Regions from separate parts of the Streptomyces sp. NPDC054757 genome, predicted to be linked through region 1. Evidence: predicted binding sites of a transcription regulator. Region 1 holds the regulator's gene; the other holds the start of a gene.
What was found. Region 1 encodes HrcA, which represses chaperone genes, less so after heat shock. Its sites were predicted from a motif close to TTNGCACTCNGNNNNNCNGAGTGCNAA; they were not measured.
Positions count from the first base shown of each region.

Region 2: the regulator HrcA is predicted to act here: its motif matches at 2,040-2,066, upstream of groL (chaperonin GroEL).

Region 1 covers NZ_JBSHBW010000027.1:6,065-10,458, reverse strand. The annotation lists gene ACWGKJ_RS27045 (DUF3097 domain-containing protein) at 1-141, opposite strand, end outside; gene ACWGKJ_RS27040 (MBL fold metallo-hydrolase) at 152-997, opposite strand; gene hrcA (heat-inducible transcriptional repressor HrcA) at 1,155-2,165, shown strand; gene dnaJ (molecular chaperone DnaJ) at 2,166-3,302, shown strand; gene ACWGKJ_RS27025 (nitronate monooxygenase) at 3,527-4,394, shown strand, end outside.
Region 2 covers NZ_JBSHBW010000004.1:208,764-213,157, reverse strand. The annotation lists gene ACWGKJ_RS07965 (effector-associated constant component EACC1) at 1-39, opposite strand, end outside; gene groL (chaperonin GroEL) at 290-1,915, opposite strand; gene ACWGKJ_RS07955 (cold-shock protein) at 2,259-2,462, opposite strand; gene ACWGKJ_RS07950 (MoaD/ThiS family protein) at 2,865-3,140, opposite strand; gene thrC (threonine synthase) at 3,213-4,394, opposite strand, start outside.

The DNA.
Region 1 (4,394 bases):
GGCCGTCTTCTCGCACCTGATCACCGCACCGCAGAAACCGGTGGCGATCTCCTCGACCACCAGATCCGGCTCGGCCGCGACCTCGCGGGCGGGTGTCTGCTTCTTCCACGGCGGCGTGAAGTCGGGGCTGTAGCTGCGCATTCCGCAGACGCTACGACACCCCGGGGCGCGCTGCCAGCATCCGCCGCTGAGCACGGACGAACGCGGCGTCGACCACGGCCCCGTGCCCCGGTACGTACAGGGCGTCCTCGCCGCCCAGCGCCAGCAGCCGGTCCAGCGCGGCGGGCCAGCGCCCCGGCATCGCGTCCGGGCCCGCCTGAGGCTCGCCCGACTCCTCGACCAGATCACCGCAGAAGACGACGGTACGGCCGCCCGGCGCCCCCTCGGGCCTCCCGCCCGGTCCGCCGTGCCCACCCGGCCCGCCGTACCCACCCGACTCGCCGTGGCCCGGCCCTCCGCTCCCGCCCGGGACGAGCAGCGCCAGGTCGTGGCCGGTGTGGCCGGGGCCGCAGTTCACCAGGGTGACCCTCCGGCCGCCCAGGTCGAGGGTCAGCTCCCCGGAGACGGGATGGTGCGGGGCGACCAGATGCGCCACCGCCTCGGCGGCCTCGGCCGCCGGGACCCCGTGCCGTACCGCGTCCTCGCGCAGTGCGTCGGCGCCGCGCGAGCCCCGGGTGAGCAGCGCCTCCGTCCCCACCGCCCCGTACACCTGGACGCCTGCGAACGCGGCCGTGCCCAGCACATGGTCGAAGTGCGGATGGCTCAGCGCGACATGGGTCACCCGGCGGCCCAGCGCCGCCTCCGCGCGCAGCCGGACCTCCCGGCCCTCGCGCAGGGTCGCGCCCGTGTCGAAGAGCAGCGCGCCGTAGCGGCCCGCCACCAGCCCGGCCGTGGCGTCCCAGCGCGGGAGCCGGCACCGGCCCACGCCGGGCGCCAGATGCTCCCAGCCGGAGTTTTCCCAGGAGGAGATTGTCCAAGAGGGGTCAGTGGCGTCCATACCCCGACGTTATCCCCGCCCGGCGGAGACCGGCGCGACCGCGCGACAGGCCGCCCTTGCCAGCGGTGAACCCCTCCGCCGTACACTGGGACGCTGCTGGCACTCGAACATTCCGAGTGCCAGGAAGGTCCGGATCGACAGCTGGAGGTGTGCGCGGGTGCTCAGCGAACGCAGACTCGAAGTGTTGCGCGCCATCGTCCAGGACTATGTGGGCACCGAGGAGCCGGTCGGTTCCAAGGCGCTCACCGAGCGGCACCGGCTCGGTGTCTCACCGGCCACCGTCCGCAATGACATGGCGGCCCTGGAGGACGAGGGATTCATCGCCCAGCCGCACACGAGCGCGGGCCGCATCCCCACGGACAAGGGGTACCGGCTGTTCGTCGACCGGCTCGCGGGGGTCAAGCCCCTCTCGTCGCCCGAGCGGCGCGCCATCCAGAACTTCATGGACGGCGCCGTCGACCTCGACGACGTGGTGGCCAGGACCGTACGGCTGCTGGCCCAGCTCACCCGGCAGGTCGCCGTGGTGCAGTACCCGTCGCTGACCCGTTCCACGGTGCGGCACGTGGAACTGCTCGCGCTGGCCCCGGCCCGGCTGATGCTCGTACTGATCACGGACACCGGACGGGTCGAACAGCGCATGATCGACTGCCCGGCGCCGTTCGGTGAGACTTCTCTCGCGGACCTCCGCGCCCGGCTCAACAGCAGGGTGGTGGGGCGGCGCTTCGCGGACGTCCCACAATTGGTGCAGGACCTGCCCGAGTCCTTCGAACAGGAGGACCGGGGTACGGTTTCCACGGTGCTCGCGACCTTGCTCGAAACGCTGGTCGAGGAGACCGAGGAACGGCTGATGATCGGCGGAACCGCCAATCTGACGCGATTCGGACATGACTTCCCACTGACCATCAGGCCGGTGCTGGAAGCGCTTGAGGAGCAGGTCGTGCTGCTCAAGCTGCTCGGTGAGGACTCGGGCATGACCGTACGCATCGGGCATGAGAATGCCCACGAGGGCCTGACGTCCACATCGGTCGTCGCCGTCGGCTACGGTTCGGGCGACGAGGCAGTCGCCAAACTCGGCGTGGTCGGACCGACCCGCATGGACTACCCCGGAACGATGGGAGCGGTACGCGCAGTGGCACGTTACGTCGGACAGATCCTGGCGGAGTCGTAAGTGGCCACGGACTATTACGCCGTTCTCGGCGTGCGCCGCGACGCTTCCCAGGACGAGATCAAGAAGGCATTCCGGCGATTGGCGCGCGAGCTCCACCCGGACGTCAATCCCGATCCCAAGACGCAGGAACGCTTCAAGGAGATCAACGCCGCCTACGAGGTGCTGTCGGACCCGCAGAAGAAGCAGGTCTACGACCTCGGGGGCGACCCGCTCTCGCAGGCGGGCGGCGGCGGAGCCGGCGGCTTCGGCCAGGGCGGCTTCGGCAACTTCTCGGACATCATGGACGCGTTCTTCGGTACGTCGTCCCAGCGCGGGCCGAGGTCGCGTACGCGGCGCGGCCAGGACGCGATGATCCGGCTGGAGATCGACCTCAACGAGTCGGCCTTCGGCACCACGAAGGACATCCAGGTCGACACCGCTGTGGTCTGCACGACCTGCAGCGGCGAGGGCGCCGCCCCCGGCACCTCGGCCCAGACCTGCGACATGTGCCGCGGCCGTGGCGAGGTCTCACAGGTCACCCGGTCCTTCCTGGGTCAGGTCATGACATCGCGGCCCTGCCCGCAGTGCCAGGGCTTCGGTACGGTCGTGCCGACCCCGTGCCCCGAGTGCGCGGGCGACGGGCGCATCCGCTCCCGCCGCACCCTGACGGTGAAGATCCCGGCCGGTGTCGACAACGGCACCCGGATCCAGCTCGCGGGCGAGGGCGAGGTCGGCCCCGGCGGCGGCCCCGCCGGTGATCTGTACGTCGAGATCCACGAGCTGCCGCACGCGGTCTTCCAGCGGCGCGGCGACGATCTGCACTGCACGGTGACGGTCCCGATGACGGCGGCGGCGCTGGGCACGAAGGTGCCGCTGGAGACGCTGGACGCGCTGGAGGAGGTCGACATCCGGCCGGGCACGCAGTCCGGCCAGTCGATCCCGATGCACCAGCGCGGCATCACGCATCTGCGCGGCGGTGGCCGTGGCGACCTGATCGTGCATGTCGAGGTGCTCACCCCGACGAAGATGGACGCCGAACAGGAGCGGCTGCTGCGGGACTTCGCCAAGATGCGCGGCGAGGAACGCCCGACCGGCCAGTTCCAGCCGGGGCAGCAGGGGCTGTTCTCCCGGCTGAAGGACGCGTTCAACGGGCGGTAGGCGGGGGTTGTTCTTCTGCCGGGGGTCCGGGGGTCGTCCCCCGGGGGATGCGGTCGGCCGGGGCAGCAGGGGTTGTTCTCCCGGTTGAAGGACGCGTTCAACGGGAGGTAGCCCGCGGTTGTTCTTCTGCCGGGGGCCCGGGCACCCGGGGGCCGACGCCCCGGCGGTCGTCTTCGGGCCGCCACCGATTCGGTGCGGTGCGGAGGACGTGGCACGATGCGGTCATGTCCTCCGTACTCGCCGATCTCTGCCGATATCCGATCGTGCAGGCCCCCATGGCGGGCGGTGCTTCAGGCCCGCAGCTCGCCGCAGCCGTCTCCGAGGCCGGCGGTCTCGGGTTCCTCGCCGCCGGGTACAAGACCGCGGACGGCATGTACGAGGAGATCAAACAGCTGCGCGGGCTGACCTCGCTGCCCTTCGGCGTGAACCTCTTCATGCCGCAGTCCGAGAGCAACCCCGACCCGGCCGCCGTCGAGGTCTACAGCCACCAGCTCGCCGGTGAGTCCACCTGGTACGAGACGCCCCTCGGCGATGTCCACGGCAGCACGGACGACGGGTACGAGGCCAAGCTGGCCGTACTGCTCGACAACCCGGTCCCGGCCGTCTCCTTCACCTTCGGCTGCCCCTCCCGTGACGTGCTCGACGCCTTCGACCGGGCCGGCACCTTCACCATCGTCACCGTCACCACTCCCGAGGAGGCGCAGACCGCCCAGTGGTGCGGTGCCGACGCGGTCTGTGTGCAGGGCATCGAGGCGGGCGGCCACCAGGGCACCCACCGCGACGACCCGCAGAACGACGGCACGGGCATCGGGGTGCTGTCGCTCATCACGCAGGTCAGGGAGACCGTGCAGCTGCCGGTCGTGGCGGCCGGCGGGCTGATGCGCGGCGCCCAGATCGCCGCGGTGCTCGCGGCGGGCGCGGACGCGGCCCAGCTCGGTACGGCCTTCCTGGTGTGCCCCGAGTCCGGGGCGAACAGGCTGCACAAGCAGGCCATGACCAATCCGCTCTTCGTCCGCACGGATCTCACCCGCGCGTTCAGCGGGCGCCCAGCGCGCGGCCTCGTCAACCGCTTCATGCGCGAGCACGGCCCGT
Region 2 (4,394 bases), on a different contig from region 1:
GCCGCGCCCTTCCCCGTCAGCCGTCACCCGCAGATCCATGCCAGCCCCCTCGCGATGGTCGACCACGCGTGTCAACCCTAGCGAGGCAACTCACCATGCACACAGCAGTTTTGAGGGGTATTCGAGCCAAGAACGCCCGAGGGCGGTACCCCTCCGGGAAGGGGTACCGCCCTCGGTCCGTACTGCTTGCCGTACGTGCCGTACTACCGGCCGTACTGCTTGCCGTGCCGGCGCCCTGATGGTTGCCGTACGGCGTCTGGAGCAGCCGATCCTCGCTGGAAGCGGAGGATCAGAAGTCCATGTCACCGCCCGGCATGCCGCCCGGGGCGCCCGCGGGGGCGGCCTTCTCCGGCTTGTCGGCGATGACGGCCTCGGTGGTGAGGAACAGCGCGGCGATCGACGCGGCGTTCTGCAGCGCGGAGCGCGTGACCTTCGCCGGGTCGATGATGCCCTCGGCGATCATGTCCACGTACTCGCCGCTCGCGGCGTTCAGGCCGTGGCCGACCGTCAGGTTGCGGACCTTCTCGACGACGACTCCGCCTTCGAGACCACCGTTGACGGCGATCTGCTTCAGCGGGGCCTCCAGGGCGAGCTTCACGGCGTTGGCGCCGGTCGACTCGTCGCCTTCGAGCTCCAGCTTCTCGAACACCGCGGAGGCCTGGAGCAGGGCCACGCCACCACCGGCGACGATGCCCTCCTCGACGGCCGCCTTCGCGTTGCGAACGGCGTCCTCGATGCGGTGCTTGCGCTCCTTGAGCTCGACCTCGGTCGCGGCACCGGCCTTGATGACGGCCACGCCGCCGGCCAGCTTCGCGAGGCGCTCCTGGAGCTTCTCGCGGTCGTAGTCCGAGTCGGAGTTCTCGATCTCGGCGCGGATCTGGTTGACGCGGCCCTGGACCTGGTCGCTGTCACCGGCACCGTCGACGATCGTGGTCTCGTCCTTGGTGATGACGACCTTGCGGGCGCGGCCGAGCAGGTCGAGACCGGCGCTCTCCAGCTTGAGGCCGACCTCCTCGGAGATGACCGTGCCGCCGGTGAGGATGGCGATGTCACCGAGCATGGCCTTGCGGCGGTCGCCGAAGCCCGGGGCCTTGACGGCGACGGACTTGAAGGTGCCGCGGATCTTGTTGACGACCAGGGTCGACAGCGCCTCGCCCTCGACGTCCTCCGCGATGATCAGCAGCGCCTTGCCGGACTGCATGACCTTCTCCAGCAGCGGAAGGAGGTCCTTCACGTTGCCGATCTTGGAGTTGACGATCAGGATGTACGGGTCGTCGAGCGACGCCTCCATACGCTCCATGTCGGTGGCGAAGTACGCCGAGATGTAGCCCTTGTCGAAGCGCATGCCCTCGGTGAGCTCAAGCTCAAGACCGAAGGTCTGCGACTCCTCGACGGTGATGACGCCTTCCTTGCCGACCTTGTCCATCGCCTCGGCGATGAGCTCGCCGATCTGGGTGTCAGCGGCGGAGATGGAGGCCGTCGAAGCGATCTGCTCCTTGGTCTCCACGTCCTTGGCCTGCTCCAGGAGGGCGGCGGAGACGGCCTCGACGGCCTTCTCGATGCCACGCTTCAGCGCCATCGGGTTGGCACCCGCGGCGACGTTGCGGAGGCCCTCGCGGACCAGCGCCTGCGCCAGGACGGTCGCGGTGGTCGTACCGTCACCGGCGACGTCGTCCGTCTTCTTGGCGACCTCCTTGACCAGCTCGGCACCGATCTTCTCGTACGGGTCCTCGAGCTCGATCTCCTTGGCGATGGACACACCATCGTTGGTGATCGTGGGGGCGCCCCACTTCTTCTCAAGGACGACGTTGCGGCCCTTGGGGCCGAGGGTGACCTTGACGGCGTCGGCGAGCTGGTTCATCCCGCGCTCGAGACCGCGCCGTGCCTCCTCGTCGAACGCGATGATCTTGGCCATGTGAAGTGGTCCTCCCGGACAGGGGGTGGAAAGCGTCAGACCTGGCGGTGCCCGCGACGGACGGCCTGCTTGCCCGGTGGTTCCTTGCCCCACCCGGCCCGCGGGCCTCACCAACCCGGTCCTTCTGTCACTCTCACTGGGAGAGTGCTAACGCCAATGATTAGCACTCGACCCCCTTGAGTGCAAGCGCCTTCGGAGAAGGCCCCGGTGGGGGTGGGGGTTGGGTGACGGGAGGGAGCAAGCGCAAGGGAAGGATGCGGTCCGGACGCACGAGAGGCCCGTGCCCCTCTGTGGGGTACGGGCCTCTCATGCGTGAGTGCTTCGGTGGCCGATCGCGCCGAGATCAGACGGCGAGTTTGACCATGTCCGCCTGCGGACCCTTCTGGCCCTGCGAGATCTCGAACTCGACTCGCTGACCTTCTTCAAGGGTGCGGTAGCCGTCCATCTGAATCGCGCTGTAGTGGACGAAAACATCCGCACCACCGTCGACCGCGATGAAGCCGTACCCCTTCTCCGCGTTGAACCACTTGACGGTGCCCTGAGCCATGACTAACTCCCCTATTACTGGCCCTTGCACAGAGCCCGCACTTCGCGGGATCCGGGTCAGACCTTGCGCCGGAACGCGTCGACCGCGGCTGAATGTATCTGCCCAACTGCCCTCTGCAACAGGTCAATCGGACGAGAATTCTGAGCGCGGCCGAGGGCGCCATTCGGCGGATTTCCGGGGATCCCCGGGCAAGTCGGGCCGGGCAAAGGGCACTTACGCCGCAAAGAGAGGGAGCACATTGCCCGCACATTGACGCGTGCTCGGCTGCCCGCGATGCGGGCGATCAAGGGGGCTGCCCCAACTCTACCGTGTTCAATCATGCTGAATTGCCCCCTCCGCTTCGTACGCGGAGAGGGCAACGGGTCCAGCGGAGATGCCGGGCGGGGGCGGCAGCGGGCTCGCTCAGCCGCCGGCGACGGCCGGGATGATGGAGATGCCCGCGCCGTCCGGCGTCGCCGTCTCCAGGCCCTGCTCGAAGCGGACGTCGTCGTCGTTCACGTACACGTTCACGAAGCGGCGCAGCTTGCCCTGGTCGTCCAGGACTCGGGCCGCGATGCCCGTGTGGTTCTTCTCCAGGTCGGCGATGACCTCGGAGAGGGTGCCGCCGTCGGCCGCGACCTCGGCCTGGCCGCCGGTGTAGGTGCGGAGGATGGTGGGGATACGGACCTTGACGCTCATGCGGATTGCCTTCCGGGGATGGGCAGCGGTGTCGGACGGTGGACGGCGGTGTCAGGCGGTCGACAGCGGGTGTCAGGCGCCCGTGGCCAGTCCGGCCTCGCGGAACGCGTCCAGGGTCGGACGGATCGTCGCGGTCGGGCCGGACGTCGGGGCGACCGCGTCCAGGGTCTTCAGGCCGTCACCCGTGTTCAGGACGACGGTGGTGAGGGACGGGTCGAGCAGACCGGCCTCGATGAGCTTCTTCGTCACGCCGACGGTCACCCCGCCCGCGGTCTCCGCGAAGATGCCCTCGGTCCGGGCCAGCAGCTTGATCGCGTCGACGATCTGCTCGTCGTTGACGTCCTCGACCGCGCCACCGGTGCGCCGCGCGATGTCCAGGACGTACGGGCCGTCCGCCGGGTTGCCGATCGCCAGCGACTTGGCGATCGTGTCCGGCTTCTGCGGCCGTACGACGTCGTGCCCGGCCTTGAACGCGGTGGAGACCGGCGAGCAGCCCTCGGCCTGCGCACCGAAGATCTTGTACGGCTTGTCCTCGACCAGGCCGAGCTTGATCAGCTCCTGGAGGCCCTTGTCGATCTTCGTGAGCTGGGAGCCCGAGGCGATCGGGATGACGATCTGGTCGGGCAGCCGCCAGCCGAGCTGCTCGCAGATCTCGTACGCCAGGGTCTTGGAACCCTCGCCGTAGTACGGGCGGAGGTTGACGTTGACGAAGCCCCAGCCCTCCCCGATCGGGTCGCCGATCAGTTCGGAGCAGAAGCGGTTGACGTCGTCGTAGTTGCCTTCGATGCCGACCAGTTCACCGCCGTAGACCGCGGCCATCACGACCTTGCCCTGCTCCAGGTCGTGCGGGATGAAGACACAGGAGCGGAAGCCGGCGCGGGCGGCGGCGGCGCCGACGGCGCCTGCCAGGTTGCCCGTGGACGAGCAGGAGAGCGTGGTGAAGCCGAAGGCGCGGGCGGCCTCGACGGCGATGGCGACGACACGGTCCTTGAAGGAGTGCGTCGGGTTGCCGGAGTCGTCCTTGATGTGCAGACCGCCGGTGACGCCCAGCTCACGGGCGAGGTTGTCGGCCTTGACGAGCTTGGTGAAGCCCGGGTTCAGATTGGGCTGGTCGGCCACGCCCGCGGGGACGGGCAGCAGCGGGGCGTAGCGCCAGATGCTGTTCGGGCCGGCCTCGATGCGCTTCCTCAGCTCGTCGGGGGAGCCGCTCGGCAGGTCGTACGCCACTTCGAGCGGCCCGAAACAGGACGCACA